2 regions of the Halomonas sp. CSM-2 genome follow, and region 1 is predicted to be linked to the other one. Evidence: predicted binding sites of a transcription regulator. Region 1 holds the regulator's gene; the other holds the start of a gene.
The links. Region 1 encodes FNR, which switches genes on or off when oxygen is low (the NO sensors DNR and NnrR bind a similar motif). Its sites were predicted from a motif close to TTGATNTANATCAA; they were not measured.

Region 1 (8,031 bases):
AACCCAAAGTAGTAGTTGAGAGACTGGTTGAGAAGAGTGGTTGTGAGATGTAGTTGAGACCGTCAGGTTATCTGACTCCGCATTATTCTAATGAGGTCATGCCCATGGTAGATGTAGACCTTTCCCAGCCCCCGTTTTCACTGCTGGATGACGAGGGCAAGGATCACGTGCGTCGTGGCATGGACCTCGCCTATTTTGAACGCCACGATATTATTGTCGAGACAGGCCAGGCTGGCGAGTACGTCTATTTGATCCACAGGGGGGAGGTCGCTGAACTGGACCCTACCTTGCCATCGTCCATGTCACGTATCGGGCACTACACGGCAGGCGACTTATTTGGCGCAATCAGTATATTGAACGGTAAAAGCCGCTACCGCTTTCAAGCGGAGCAGGAATGCCTTTGTTACCTGATGCCCAAAGCGTTATTCAAGACGCTGTGTCAGAAGTACCCCGAGTTTAGCCAGTTCTTCCGCCAGTCACTGGCCCATAAAGCTCGCCTGTTGACCGAAAAGCGCGCCGAAGGCGGCGTGACGATGGCGGGCTTCATGCTGGCCCGCGTCAGCGAATGCATGCGCGCACCGCTTCTTCTGCCTGCCAACGCGGATATCGACAAGGCCGTGCGCACGCTCAGCGACAGCCATGCCGACAGTTTGCTGGTCGATGCCTCCAGCCAGACGGGTATGGTGACCAAGACCGACCTGCTCAATGCCATTGTGCTGTCGCAGCGCCCGGTGACCACGGCGCTTGCCGATATCGCCCAATATACCCTGGTGACGGTGAAGTCCGATCAATACTTGTTTGAAGCGCTGGTCAGCATGACGCGTCACAAGGTAACGCGTGTCGTGGTGGTAGACGATAAACAGGTCGTCGGCGTCGTCGAGTTGACCGATGTGCTGAGTTATTTCTCCAGTCGCAGTTATGTGGTCAGTCTCCAGGTTGAGCAGGCCCATGACTTGACCGAGTTGGCAACTGCCAGCCACCGCACGCCCGAATTGGTCAGCGCGCTGATGGCCCAGGGTGTGAAGCTGCGTTTTGCGATGGATCTGCTGGCGGCACTGAACGGTCGCATCATGAGCAAGGCCTGGGAGTTCACGATTGATGCGGCGCAACACCAAGACAGCTGCATGATGGTCATGGGCAGTGAGGGGCGCGGCGAACAAATTCTCAAGACCGATCAGGATAATGGGCTGATTCTGGCCGATGATGCAGACTGGACCGCGGTGCACGACGACATGCAACGGCTTACCTCGACCCTGATCGAGCTGGGTTATCCGCCGTGCCCGGGTAATATCATGGTGTCGAACCCGGACTGGGTCGCCACGGTGAGTGAATGGAAAGGGCGCATTGCGCGCTGGGCCAGCGCGCGGGACGGTGACAGTCTGATGAAACTTGCCATCATGCTTGACTCCCACGGCGTGGCGGGCAATCCGAGCCTGCTGGAAAGCGTGCGCGAAGAGCTGTTCGAGCGCTGCTCGCGGGATGAGTTGCTGCTGTCTTACTTCGCCCGCACCGCGCTGCGCTTTTCCACGCCGCTGACGCTGTTCGGTTCGCTAAAGAAGCCCCAGCACGGTATCGATATCAAGAAAGGCGGCATTTTTCCCATTGTCCATGGTGTTCGCACACTGGCGCTTGAACGGCGTATTCATGCCACCTCGACATTTGAGCGTCTGGATGCACTGGCAGAGGACGGGCGACTCAACCGTCGTTTTGCCGATGACCTTGGCGAAGCCCTGGCGCTGTTTAGCGAGTTGCGGCTCAAACAGCAACTGGACGACATTACCAACGACGGCTCCGGTGACCAACAGGAGCGATCCAACCGCGTCGTGGTGCAGGAATTATCGTCGTTGGAGCGCGATTTACTGCGCGAAGCGCTGCATATCGTCAAGGATTTCAAGCAGCGTCTCTCGCATCGTTACCATTTGGAGTATTCGTGATCAGTCGACACTATCTGGACGCCCCTTTCGCTTGGCTTGGCGGCATGCTGCGCAGAGGAAGCGAGCGCCGCCGTTATGCAGCTTCTCCCTACGCATGGCTCTTCCAGCCCTACCTGGGCAATGAGCTGGTGGCATTGGCATGCTTTGCTCACCATGGCGTCATGAGCGTAGCAGCGGTCACACTGCGCCAGCATCAGGTGCTGACCAGTCGTGCCTGGGTGGCAGCGCTCATTGAAGACGCGTGCGGAAGTGATGCCGCCGAGCGGCGCCATCAACTGCTGTATAGCGTCGAGGCGACCAAACCGTTGAACATTGAAAGCCTGCGCTCGCTGGTTGAGTTTATCGGTAATCGGCCAATCATTGGCTGGCAACTCGACCAGCGTCTCGCCCCGCTTGAGCAGGCGCTTCGCCATCATTTGGGGTTTGGCCTGCCCAATGCCCGGGTGGATGTTACCAAGCTGCATCAGCGCCATCTGCGTCGTCTACATCCCCAGGCGGAACACGCGGCCGAGCTGGCACGTGCGCTTGACTGCTGGCAAGTGCCCAGTAAGACGCCTCAGCGGGCACTGGAAGACGCCACAGCCAGCGCGCTCTTGTACCTTCGTCTGCAGCGTAACGAGGTAGATACTGTTTCATAGCGGCCTGCGATTGGGTCATTGCGCTGTGAGTTGCTAGAATAACGGCTGCTTCTCTTACCATCGGCAGTGCTATTACCATGCAACATGATCCTGTTCATTTTGACCCAGCGTTGGCGACTGCCGACGCGACATCCAGCTTATCCGAAGCGGCTGACACTTCGGAGTCCCAAGATGTCAGACAAAAACGCGAGTTCAATAAGCTGCAAAAGCGGCTCCGCCGTGAAGCGGGCAATGCGATTATCGACTATCGCATGATCGACGAAGGTGACCGCGTCATGGTGTGCCTGAGCGGTGGCAAGGATAGCTATACCATGCTGGAAATGCTGCTCAGCCTGCAGCGCAACGCACCGGTCAACTTCTCGCTGATAGCCGTCAACATGGACCAGAAACAGCCGGGGTTTCCCGAGCATGTGCTGCCGACCTATCTCGAGCAACGCGGTGTGGACTACCACATTCTGGAACGTGATACCTATTCGGTGGTGAAGGAGAAAACCCCCGAAGGCAAAACCACCTGCGCGCTGTGTTCGCGCTTGCGGCGCGGGTCGCTGTATGGCTTTGCCGAGGAAATCGGTGCGACCAAGATTGCCCTGGGGCATCACCGGGAAGATATCCTGGAAACGCTGTTTTTGAACATGTTTTTCGGTGGCAGTTTGAAATCAATGCCGCCCAAGCTGCTCTCCGACGATGGCAAGAATATCGTCATCCGGCCGCTGGCCTACTGCAAAGAAGCGGATATTGCCGAGTACGCGCGTTTGATGGCGTTTCCCATTATCCCCTGCAACCTGTGCGGCTCCCAGCCCAATATGCAGCGCCAGGTGGTCAAGGAAATGTTGGCCGAATGGAACAAGAAACACCCTGGCCGCCTGGAAAGCATGTTCAAGGCCGTCACCAACGTCGCGCCTTCACAGCTGGCCGACCGCGACCTGTTCGACTTTGCCGGGCTGGAGGCCAAGCAGGCGGAATTGAGGGCGGGGCGTATTCAGGCGCTCAACGTCGGTTAAGCGGGCTCTTCTTCGGCGAGTCGTTGAAGCTTCGCCATGTCGAGAATGTTTACCTCACGACCGGAAATGGCGACCACGTCCTGGGACTGGAAGCGACTGACAATCCGGCTGACGGTCTCAACGGCAAGGCCCAGGTAGTTGCCGATATCAGCCCTGGGCATGGAAAGACGGAAGCTATAGGGCGAGTAACCCCGGCGACGGAAGCGATCGGAAAGCGTGACCAGGAAGGTTGCCAATCGCTGATCAGCGGTCTTGCCCGATAGCAGACGCATCATTCGCCGGTCATTGCGCAGTTCTTTGCTCATACTGCGATATATCTGGCCGCGTAACTCGGGCAGTTTCTCAGACAGTTGGTCAAGGCGGTCAAAGGGAATCTCACACACAGTGGTGGTTTCCAAGGCGATTACGCTGCCGGGGTAGTGCGGCTCATCGATAGCATCAAGCCCCACCAATTCACTGGGCAGGTAAAAGTTGGTCAGTTGGTCATGCCCGCCACCTTCGCTGGTGACCTGCTTGAGGCTACCAGAGCGCACCGCATAGACACTGTTGAAGGCATCCCCCTGATAAAACAGATGCTCTCCTTTCTTGAGGGGGGCGCGTCGCCGAATGATCGCGTCAAATTGATCGATATCCTCAAGCTCCAGTGCCAGCGGCAGGCACAGCGAACTCAAGCTGCAGGTCTGGCAGCGTGCTTCGTGCAGGACTGCGCGCCGCCGTTGCGGGGCTTCCAGCATAAGAGTCTCCAAAAGAGAATTCGTATGTTCATTATGGAAGCGTGTGCCCATGAATAACAACTGCTAAACAATATTCGAGTAGTGGTTGTCGGTTTGAGAAAGCAAGCGTGCATCAAAGGCCATGGCCAGGTGGCGTATTAACAGGCGTCCGACAGGCGTCACCTCCAGTAAACTGCCGCGGATATCGATCAAGCCGTCGTGTTGCGCCTGCTCCAGGGCGTTTAAGGCCGATTGAAAATAATCTTGCGCATCGACCTGCCAGCGCTCACTGAGCGCTGACAAGTCGAGCCGCATATCGCACATTAAACGCTCGATGGCTTCACGGCGAAGCAGGTCGTCTCGACATAGCCGTATGCCGCGTTGTGTGGCCAGTTGCCCTTGGTCAATCGCCGCCTCGTAGTGCTCAAGCGTGCTTTTGTTTTGTGCGTAGCTGTCATTCAGGCGTGAAATGGCGGAGACCCCAAGGCCGATAAGGTCGCATTGGGCGTGGCTGGAATAACCTTGAAAGTTGCGTTGTAGCGTACCGTGACGCTGGGCGATGGCCAGGCTGTCATCAGGGCGGGCAAAATGGTCCATGCCGATATGCACGTAGCCGGCGGTTGTGAGCAATTCAATCGTGATGCGCAGCATCGCCAGCTTTTCGTTGTGACTGGGTAGCTCGGCATCAAGGATCCGTCGCTGTGGAGGGAAGCGCTGGGGCAAATGGGCGTAATTGAAGACCGACAGGCGTGCGGGGTTCAGCTCGATCACCTGGCGAAGGGTTTGTGCAAAGCTGTCTGGGGTTTGTCTGGGCAGGCCGTAAATCAAGTCGAGGTTTAACGAACGGAAGCCCAGTCGATGGGCTTCGTCCATCAACGTTTCGGTTAGCGCCCGCGGCTGGGGGCGATTGATCGCCTTTTGAACCCGTGGATCGAGGTCTTGTACGCCCAGGCTCAAGCGATTGAAACCCAGTGACTGTAGATGACGCAGCGTCAGCACATCGGCTTCGCGAGGGTCGATTTCGATGGCATAGTCGCGCTCAGGGGCGTCTGAAAGCCCGAAGTGCGCATCCAGCTTATCCACCAGTTCGCTCATTTGATCGAGAGTCAGAAACGTCGGTGTGCCACCGCCCCAGTGGAGCTGTTCAACCGGGCGTCGGGTATCCAGATGCTGCGCTGTCAACGCCATTTCCGTGTCGAGCCTTGCGAGGTAGGGCGCGGCGAGCGCGGTGTTTTTGGTCGCGATCTTGTTGCACGCACAGTAAAAGCAGACTTTGCGGCAGAAGGGGACGTGCACATACAGTGATAGTGGTCGTTGAGCTTCGTTACTGCGTTGCAGTGCCGCGCTAAACTCGTCGGCAGTGAACGCCGCGTCAAAGGATAGCGCGGTCGGGTAGGATGTATAGCGCGGTCCGCTTTTCGCATAGCGATGGAGGCGGTCAGGGGCCCACACCGGCGACGCGAGTGGATTACCAGGCGCTGAATGAATAGGGGCAGGCATGAGGCAGGGCTCCAGACTGAGTATTGATTCATGGTAGCGAGTGCCGCACGAGGCAACGTTGAGCCACGTCAAGGAAAAGCCCGTTACCGAACAAGCGACACAGGAGGGGTGAGTTGGACGCGCAATGGCCAGAGGAAAAAGTCGTCAGCCAGCAGTTGCTGGCTGAAGCGGTCGCCGAGCAGGCCGAAGGCTGTTTTTGGCGGGAGGGCCTGGGGCCGCTCAGGCTTTATGGCCAGGCAGACCTCGGCTGCCTACTGCTCGCTCATGGAGCGGGTGCCGGGCAGCGTTCGGCCTTCATGCAGCAGTTTGCCAGTGCACTCGCGCGAAGGGGGCTGCAGGTGATTACCTTTGATCTGGGCTACATGCAGCAAATGCAGGCGACGGGCAAACGCCGCCCACCGCCCGCCATCGAACGGAGCGTTGCTGAACTGGCGCGTTGGTATGCTTGCCTGTCGCCGCTAACGATCAAGCCGCTATGGCTGGGGGGTAAATCCATGGGGGGCCGTGTGGCGAGCATGCTGGCAAGCGAGCAGCCTTGCCCCGGGCTGGTGATTGCCGGTTATCCCTTTCATCCCCCCAAAGCGCCCGACAGACTGCGCCTGGCGCACTGGTCGAAGGTGCCGGTGCCGGCGCTCATACTTCAGGGCGAGCGCGATCCGCTGGGGAATCGTGATGAAGTCGCGGGGTATGCGCTACCGGATAATGCCCGCGTGACCTGGTTGACCGATGGCGATCACGACTTCAAACCCCGCCGGGCATCGGGGCTTGATCAGACGATTTTGATTGACGAGGCAGCGGCTCATGGGGCATCCTTCGTGCGCGCTCAATCGCCGCAGTGAGGCGTTTGGAAAATTGCGTTGGAAACAGTCGTTGTAAGGACAGTATCTGGACGCAGTATTTTGACATAGTCTGTTGACTTCCTTCGCATCTACTGTAGAATGCAGCGCCACGTGACCAGCGGGTGGTTAGCTCAGTTGGGAGAGCACCAGCCTTACAAGCTGGGGGTCACTGGTTCGAACCCAGTACCACCCACCATCTCTTGATGGCCTGGAAACGTTGCAGTAAGGAAAGCACCTAGCGTTAGCAGTGCGATACAGCGGACCGGTAGTTCAGTTGGTTAGAATGCCGGCCTGTCACGCCGGAGGTCGCGAGTTCGAGTCTCGTCCGGTCCGCCATCGTCACTTTTTCGTTTGTTTTCCATGTTTTGTCGTATGTGGACCGGTAGTTCAGTTGGTTAGAATGCCGGCCTGTCACGCCGGAGGTCGCGAGTTCGAGTCTCGTCCGGTCCGCCACGATAAACAAGCGGTAAAAATTCAATTGGCAAAGTTCAGCTAATGATGCCAATTCGCTGGGTGGTTAGCTCAGTTGGGAGAGCACCAGCCTTACAAGCTGGGGGTCACTGGTTCGAACCCAGTACCACCCACCATTTGAATCGCTTGGCGTACTCAAATGGTAATGATGCAATACCCTGCTAGATATCAGTGCGATACAGCGGACCGGTAGTTCAGTTGGTTAGAATGCCGGCCTGTCACGCCGGAGGTCGCGAGTTCGAGTCTCGTCCGGTCCGCCATTACGCAGCTTTTATCTCCAGCAGCCAGAATTATCGGTTTTATACCGAACGAATTTAAAAAAACCCCGGATCATCGATCCGGGGTTTTTCGTATGTGCTTTATACAGCCGCTAACTCAGGCAATCGCACCCACGCCCGCTTTGGCGACCTGAACGTCCTGGTCCGGTTTGACGCCGGAAATACCTACCGAGCCGACCACCTGGCCGTCGACGATAATCGGCACGCCGCCGGAGAGCAGCCCTTGAAGTGGTGCGGATACAAAGGCGGTACGGCCGCCGTTGATCATCTCTTCAAAGACCTGGGTTTCTTTGCGACCTACCGCCGCACTGCGTGCTTTCTGGGTGGCCACATCGGCGCTGAAGGGCGCCGCGCCGTCCAGGCGGCGTAGGGCAAGCAGATGACCACCATCATCAGCGACGGCGATGGTCACCGCCCAGCCATTGCTGTCGGCTTCTTTTTGGGCGGCATCAAGTACGTGGGTAACGTCTGCTTGGGATAAGACAGCTTTAGTTTGCATCAGGTGGTCCTTTGGTTGGTTTGCCGTTAAACATGCCCGTGCCATTCGCTTGGCACGGGATAATGTGATGTGTGGAATCAGTGTAACGCAGCGTCGACGATTTCCACCCAATGGCGTACCGGCGTGCGGTTGGCACCGGCCAGGTGGGTTTGGCAGCC
Region 2 (8,031 bases), on a different contig from region 1:
ACCGCGCAGCCATAAAAGGTGACGGATGAACCAATCCGCGGGATGACCGCGTCGAAAGGCTCGATTTCCTGCCCCTTATAGTGAATCGACGGGTGGTGTGAGGCAATGCTCATATAGCAGCGCAGGGTGTCAACCACTCGCGCCGTGTGTCCACGACCTTCAGCCGCTTCCACCAGGCGGCGCGTGGAGTAGAGGTTGCGATTACGGGAAAGCAAAGCGATGTGCATGCGAAACTCCAAGCCTAGTCGAAGGGGCGTAGTGAAAGAGGAAGTGGAAAACTAGCGTGGAATGTTAACAAACTTAGGGTTCGCCGTGTAAAAACGCAGCGCCCGGTGCCACCAGCAAACGGCGCATCGCACGGCGTCCCAATAGCATGGGGTGTCGCATATTGCTACGGTCCGCCAGGCTTAGCTCAACCGGAAAGTTAAGATCGCCCAGGCGCATTGGGGTGCGGATCACATACCGCCATTCAGTGTGTCCGTTCGAGCTGGTCACCCGTCGGCGATCATGTAAATGCACTTTCAACCGGTGAGCCGGTGTTTCAGGCCCGCCACTATGGGTAATAAAACTGACCCATAGCTGACCATCTTCGTCTTCATGGGTCTCGATCTCCTCGGCGTGTAGCGCAGAGGTACGTGCACCCGTGTCTGCTTTGCAGCACAGATGAAGTGCCAGATCCGGCAAATAGACCATTTCACGACGGCCAATAACCGCTTTGGCCTGGTAAGGGAGTTCTTTCAAAACCACTCCTTAGGAAGCCGATGATTAACAACATTGCGCTTTACTTTCATCGGGCGTTCCTCAGCATCATCAGTAATCAACCCTGGGATTATCCGCTATTGTCCGTCAGTTCAACCACGCGGGCGTGGATCCTTGAGCCTTCCGGTGCATCACGCAGCGCCATCAGTAACGGCAGGCGTAGCCGGGGAATCAGCGCCAAGTCTTTTACCATCGCAATAAAATCGGTGCGTTCGTCATCAGCCAGACGCGACAGGAAAAGCGGTAGACGTTCGCCGTCTTCCAAATGTGACCAGCCCCTTCCTGCCATCGCTGCCAGTACGTCGGGCCCACTGGTGGTCTCGTCGCGGAGCAACTGAGCATACCAATGGCCTACTTCGTCAGTCTCCGTGGCTCCGACGGCGCGCACACAGGCACACAGCATTTCCAGATCACCTGCAATGATGGCTTTTTCACCCCGTTGGCGCAATGCGGCGACCAAGCTGCCGGGCAGAGGCTCATGCTCCAGGCAAAGGCAAAATGCCTGAGCAACCTCTGTGGGTAAATGGGCGAACTGGGTGGCTAACCGTTCCGCCGTCTCTTCATCGAGGCGGACTACCACGTCGGCGACACCCTGTAACCCCAACTGTTGCCAATCTAGCGCCTGTGGGTCACGGAGGTAAGCGTCGACGGGGTCAAAATGCTGGCTTGCAGGCAAGTCAAACGCATGGGTTGCCCTGGCATTAAGCATCGCCTGAAAAGGGGCGCTCGGGGTAAAGGCGAGCGGGTTGTCCTTCATCAGGTTGTCAGCTTCTGAGCCACGCGTCTGGTCTAGTTGTGAGACGTTGCGGCCCAGGGTTTCAAGTAGCCGATTCAGAAACGCATCGCGCTGGGCGGGCACCAGATAGCCTTCCTCGTCCAGCGGCAGAGCCAGAAACCAGATCGCCGGTTCGGGCATATCACCCAGACGAAACACGATGGCCACGCGAGCCTGACCTTGCCAGGGTGCAGGCCATGGGCTCTGGGCATTTTCAAGCTGGCGTAGTGCATCCATAGGGCACGGGGTAACGCACCGTCCCATATGATAAAGCGATACACTGGCGCCGCTGCGCTGAAAAAACTCGTCTAGGGTGCGAATTGGTTGCATAACGTCCTTTCCCATTGCAAGCCTGCACTCTACCTTGCGGATAGCAGCCTGTCAGCCGTAGGCATTGATAATATCACGCCTTTTTTACTGTCTGGTTAAAAATTAAACAGTCATCGCCAACCCGCATGGGGAACGCGGATGCGATACCTTTCCATAGCTTATCCACAGTCTCTTGCAGGTTTTCTGTGAATCTGTGAATAACGAAGATCTCGGTGGATGAGTGGCAACTCAGCCATAGAGTTGGGATAATGCCCTTTAAATATCTGATTCAACATAGGTGGTTTATGGGCGCACATCGCGAGCTTCATACCGCGCTTCTTGATCTTGAAGCGACGCTAAAGGCCGCTGACCTATGGCGTATGCCAATCCCTGAGACAGCGGCTTTTTCCAGCCAGCAGCCGTTCTGTGTCGATACAATGTCGCTGCTCCAGTGGCTGCGCTTTGTATTTATCGCGCGCCTGGAGTCGCTGGTTGAAGCTGGTGGGCCGATGCCGGCCAAATGTGAGGTGGCACCCGCCGTGGCGGCCTATTTGCAGCAGGAGCAGACACCCGCCCATCATCAACTGCTCGTTGTGCGGGCTGTGGAGAGAGTGGATAAGGTCGTCACTGAAAACTGAAGGCCGATGTAACAACAAAGCCCGCCGCAAGGCAGGCTTTGTGGATAACGCCTGAGAGTTATTGGCTGTCAGCCTAGAAACGATAGCTGAGGCCACCCATGACCACGACAGGGTCGATCTCAACGGTACCTGCCGCTGCACCGTTAATGCTGGCATCGGTATCAATGTCGATGTACCAAGCCGCAGCGTTCAGCGCCCAGTGGTCATCAATCAGCAGGTCGACGCCTACCTGGCCTGCCGCGCCCCAGGAGTCATCCAGATCTAAATCACCAGTCGTCAGCTCTTCATCGGAGAAGTGGGTGTAGTTAACACCTGCACCCACATAAGGCTGTACCCGGGACTGCGTGCCGCCCAGCAGGTAATACTGGAGCGTCAGGGTTGGCGGTAAATGCTTGGTGGAGGCGATATTACCACCGTTCAGGTGGATATCGTGCTCGAACGGCAGCGCCGCCAGGAGCTCCACGCCAACGTTATCGAGAAAGCGGTAGCCCAGGGTGAACGCAAACTCGGTTTCATCCTGTACATCCACGGCCAACGCACCGTTGGCCAGTGAGCCGTTGTCGCTTTTAGGGGCGACTTTGGCAACACCAACGCGGGTAAAGACATCACCCGCGCCGTAAGCGAAAGCCTGGCTGCTGGTTATCAGCGCCGCAGCGGCAACGGTGGATACAAGTAGGGTAGGCAGGACGGCTTTACGCATGGGGGCACTCCTGATGTTAAAACAGACAGTTTCAAACGACTCGTTGCAACGCTGGACGGCTATTCGCTAGCCGTTTAACGATGTGACCAGTGTAACGAGATCCAGTGAGCGGATTATTGATCCAGGGCAAGGGTTGTTAGGCAGGTATTATCAAAGAGGAGAGGTATGTGGAGTGGCCTGATTCAGGGGCGGGCCACCGGTCAATTGGATAATCCAGAAAAACGCTATTGCCAATAAAAAAGCCACTCACGAGGAGTGGCTAACGATTGATTGCTGAGACAGTCTGGAAGGAGGAGGGCGCCGCATAAAACCGCTGCCCCCCCCTCCAGGGCACTAACCACTCAATACCGGTCTATTCGGCGGTGGCCAGCAGGCTGGCGTTGCCACCGGCTGCAGTGGTGTCAATGCACAGATGGCGTTCGACCACGTAGCGATCCGGCGAGATGGTTTGGGTCTCGAGCGGTATGATGGCGCCATCGCGCTTGGCCAGGGCTGTGCGCAGTTCACGGGTCCAGTCGCTGTCGCCAGCGGCGGCGACCGCCGCGATACCTTTGATGTCACTCAACGTCTCGGCCGAGACGCTTCCATCAAACCCGGCGACGGGCACCCCGGCATCGATCAGCGGTTTCACCGCCTGTTCGGCGCCTGGCGCGACCAAGACGGCCGCACAGCCAGTACCGAGGGCCTGTGCGGCTTGGGCGATGGCAATATCCAGGGTTGGCCCGAGGCACAGAACCGCTCCCTTCGGGTACATCGCCAAGCGGTTACTTTCACCCGTTGGCCCCGGCAGCGTCTGCGGCGTCATGTCCAACGCAGCCGTCTCGTTGAGCGCCTTGCGTATCACGCCGCCTTTGCCGGATAGCGCCTTGCGTAGCACTTCGATCCGGTTGGGTCGCACCGCCCAGTTGCGCGCATCCAGTCCATCAAGCGCGGATTGGAGATCACCCTGTGAGACCGCTTTTCCTTCTGGTGCATTCCTGTGCTCGGCCTCCGCGGTGCGGCGGAAGCGTGTCACGTAGAGCGGGCCACCGGCCTTGGGGCCGGTGCCTGATAGCCCCTCGCCGCCGAACGGCTGGGAACCGACGATAGCACCGATCTGGTTACGGTTGACGTAGACGTTGCCGACATGGATGCGCTCGACGATCTGCTGCACGCGGTCATCGATACGAGTATGCAGGCCGAAGGTCAGCCCGAAGCCCTTGCCGTTGATGTCATCGACCACCTTGTCGATATCCCGCGCCTTGAAGGTGGCCACGTGCAACACCGGGCCAAAGATTTCACGCTCGAGATCCTCGATGCCGCCAACATCGATCACCGCCGGGGTAACGAAGGTGCCGGTCTCCGGCGCTGAAAGTTTCTTCAGCACCTTGCCGTTCTTCTCGTTCGTCGCTACATAATCGCTGATTTCCTGTTGGGCATCGGCGTCAATCACCGGCGACACGTCAGTATCGGTATTCCAGGGGTCGCCGATGGTCAGCGCGTCCATGGCACCGTAGAGCATGTTGAGCAACCGGTCCCGGGCCTCTTCCTGGACATACAGCATGCGCAGCGCGGAGCAGCGCTGACCGGCCGACTGGAAGGAGGAAATCAGGATGTCGCGTACTGCCTGCTCGGTGAGCGCCGTGGAATCGACGATCATGGAGTTGAGCCCGCCGGTTTCGGCGATCAGCACGGCATCAGGCCCGGCGTTCTCGGCCAGCGCCTTGTGGATGATCTGCGCCACCGGGGTCGAGCCGGTAAAGCAGACACCGGCAATTCGCGGATCGCTGGTCAGCGGTCCACCTACCGTCGGGCCATCGCCCGGGAGTAGCTGCAGCGCCGCTTCAGGCAAACCGGCTTCGCGCATCAACTCGACGGCACGGGCCGCAATCAGGGGCGTCTGCTCGGCGGGCTTGGCGAGCACTGCGTTACCGGCCACCAGGGCGGCCGCGATCTGCCCGGTGGTGATGGCCAGGGGGAAGTTCCACGGGCTGATGCAGACGAAGATACCGCGGGCGCTGCCGGGCTCTTCCGCTTCCAGCCGCTCGCCTTCGTTGGCGTAGTAGCGTAGGAAATCTACTGCCTCACGCACTTCGGCGATACCATCGAACATCATCTTGCCCGCTTCGCGGGTGGTGATCACGGTCAGTTCAGCGATGTGTTCTTCGTAGAGGTCGGCGGTGCGGCGCAGTACCGCGGCGCGCTCGGCCGCAGGGCGTGCCGACCACTCTTTGAAGCCTTGCTCGGCGGCGTCGAGGGCCGTGGCGACCTCTTCCGGGGTGGCTTCATGCACCTTACCGATTACCCGAGAGCCGTCGGCGGGGGAGACCGCATCACGTGCCGGGCCCTTGGGAGCCGGGTTGCCTGCCAGCATCGGGCCTGCAGTCCAGGTGGCGTCGGCAAAGGTTTCACGCGCATCGAGCAGCGGCAGGATCGAAGCCGGCTCGTTGATACGGTAGCCCTTGGAGTTCTTGCGATCAGGCTCGAACAGCTCGCCGGGCTGGCGGATCAGGGGGCTTGATACGTCATTGCCGAGCTGCTTAAACCCTTCAATGGGATCCTTCGAGACCTCGCTCGGGGGAATCGAACTATCCACTACCTGGTTAACGAACGAGGAGTTGGCGCCGTTCTCCAGCAGGCGGCGAACCAGATAGGCCAGCAGGTCGCGGTGGGCGCCGACCGGGGCGTAGATGCGACAGTGGGTGCCTTCCGACTCCTTGACGATGTGGTGCAGCGACTCGCCCATGCCGTGCAGGCGCTGAAACTCGTAGCTGTCCTTGTCATCGCCCGCCATCTCCACGACGGCAGCACAGGTGTGGGCATTGTGGGTCGCAAACTGCGGATAGATGCGGTCGCGCCGGTCGAGTAACATCTGGGCGCAGGCCATGTAGCTGACGTCGGTATTGACCTTGCGGGTGAAGACCGGGAAGGTTTTGACGCCCATTTCCTGGGAGAGCTTGATCTCGGTGTCCCAGTAAGCACCTTTTACCAGGCGTACCATGATTTTGCGATCGAAGCGCTCGGCGAGTTCGTAGAGCGTCTCGATCATCGGCGCTGCGCGGCGACCGTATGCCTGCACGACGACCCCGAAACCATCCCAGCCGTCCAGGCTGGGGTCGGCCATCAAGGCTTCGATCACGTCCAGGGACAGATCCAGCCGGTCTTGCTCTTCAGCGTCGATATTGAAACCGATATTGGCTTTGGCCGCTTGTTGCACCAACTCTTTAGCGCGGGGCAATAGCTCTGCCATCACCGTGTCACGGTGGGTGTATTCATAACGCGGGTGCAGCGCCGACAGCTTCACCGAAATGCCGGGGCTACCGCGGACATCACCCTTGGCCTGCTCGGCGATAGCAGAGATCGCCTTGGCATAAGCCTGGTGGTAGCGGACGGCATCTTCGTCGGTGCGCGCTGCTTCGCCCAGCATATCGTAGGAGTAGGTATAGCCTTGCTTTTCGAGCTCACGGGCATTCTTCATGCCTTCTTCGATGGTCTGACCAAGCACGAACTGGCGGCCAAGGATCTTCATCGACTGGCCAACTGCTTTACGCACGACCGGCTCGCCCATGCGCCGAACCAGACCGCGCAGTGCCCGTGTGGGCCCCTTGGGATCTTCTTCCAGTACCTTACCGGTCAGCAACAGTGCCCAGGTCGAGGCGTTGACCATCGAGGATGCTGACTTGCCCAGGTGGGCGCCCCAGTCGGACGGCTCGATCTTGTCGTGGATCAGGTCGTCGATGGTTTCCGCATCGGGCACGCGCAGCAGCGCTTCTGCCAGACACATCAAGCCGACGCCTTCGGTAGTCGAGAGCCCGTACTCGGCCAGGAACGCCTCCATCATCGAGGGCGACCTTTCCTTGCGCACACGCTCTACGTACTTGGCGCCAACGGCGGCGACTTGCTTGCGGTCATCCTCCGACAGCTTGATACGCTCGATAAGCGCGTGCAGTACATCTGCCTCATTGGCGTCGTAATTCTTGCGAATGCGCGAGCGCAGGTCACTCACGTCGCTATGCAGATGAGGATTGGCTTCGTTCATAGGGGTCTCTCCTTGCTAGCCGACACGTAACGTTATTGCGTCGGTTAGGGTTTAGTCGGTCTTTTGGCAGCAAACACAAAAGATCAAACCAACAGAGGGCTCCTGGGGGGAGCCCTCCTGATACGTTGAATGTATCCTGCGCGCTCTTGCTAGCGGGTAATGTGCTGATACTCGCCGGCATCGGCCGTGGCGCTGCTTACCACCAGGATGGCAAGGAAGGCCGCGATGAAGCCGGGAATGATCTCGTAAATGCCCGGGCCACCCATGAAGGAAGCGTTCCAGCCCAGGGCAATCCAGATCATTACGGTGAGGGCACCCACGACCATGCCAGCAATGGCGCCATTGCCGTTGGTGCGCGACCACATCAGCGACAGGATGATCAGCGGGCCGAAGGCGGCGCCGAAGCCTGCCCAGGCGTTACTGACCAACCCGAGTACCTGCGAGTCTGGGTCCGACGCAATCACGGCGGCTATCAAGCCCACCAGGACGACGCTCACACGGCCCACGTTCACGCACTCCTTGTCCGTGGCCTCTTTACGCAGGAAGAGGCGATAGAAGTCCTCGGTCAGCGAAGAAGACGCTACCAGTAGCTGGCTGGAAATGGTGCTCATGACCGCCGCCAGCAGCGCTGCATACAGGAAGCCGGTGATCAGCGGGTGGAACAGCAACTCCGCCAGGATAATGAAGATGGTTTCCGGGTCTTCGACATTCATGCCGTTGCGAACCGCATAGGCGCGACCAAAAATACCCAGCGACACCGCGCCGATCAGCGAGATGGCCATCCAGCTCATGCCGATGTTGCGGGCAATCGGCACATCCTTGAGCGTGCGGA

Region 2: B7L15_RS15880 (OmpW/AlkL family protein) is a predicted target of FNR. The motif match lies at 3,298-3,311, and genes of this name have one in related genera.

The regions. Positions count from the first base shown of each region.
Region 1 is NZ_NBYR01000001.1:110,435-118,465, forward strand. Features, by position in the region: gene B7L15_RS00505 (putative nucleotidyltransferase substrate binding domain-containing protein) at 105-1,934, shown strand; gene B7L15_RS00510 (DNA polymerase III subunit epsilon) at 1,931-2,572, shown strand; gene ttcA (tRNA 2-thiocytidine(32) synthetase TtcA) at 2,650-3,573, shown strand; gene fnr (fumarate/nitrate reduction transcriptional regulator Fnr) at 3,570-4,307, opposite strand; gene hemN (oxygen-independent coproporphyrinogen III oxidase) at 4,371-5,786, opposite strand; gene B7L15_RS00530 (alpha/beta fold hydrolase) at 5,900-6,625, shown strand; tRNA gene B7L15_RS00535 (tRNA-Val) at 6,746-6,821, shown strand; tRNA gene B7L15_RS00540 (tRNA-Asp) at 6,885-6,961, shown strand; tRNA gene B7L15_RS00545 (tRNA-Asp) at 7,002-7,078, shown strand; tRNA gene B7L15_RS00550 (tRNA-Val) at 7,137-7,212, shown strand; tRNA gene B7L15_RS00555 (tRNA-Asp) at 7,280-7,356, shown strand; gene B7L15_RS00560 (heme-binding protein) at 7,472-7,873, opposite strand; gene glcF (glycolate oxidase subunit GlcF) at 7,951-8,031, opposite strand, start outside.
Region 2 is NZ_NBYR01000019.1:54,736-62,766, reverse strand. Features, by position in the region: gene rimK (30S ribosomal protein S6--L-glutamate ligase) at 1-227, opposite strand, end outside; gene B7L15_RS15895 (ATP-dependent zinc protease family protein) at 301-741, opposite strand; gene B7L15_RS15890 (DUF3549 family protein) at 830-1,864, opposite strand; gene B7L15_RS15885 (YqcC family protein) at 2,149-2,481, shown strand; gene B7L15_RS15880 (OmpW/AlkL family protein) at 2,555-3,181, opposite strand; gene putA (bifunctional proline dehydrogenase/L-glutamate gamma-semialdehyde dehydrogenase PutA) at 3,534-7,199, opposite strand; gene putP (sodium/proline symporter PutP) at 7,349-8,031, opposite strand, start outside.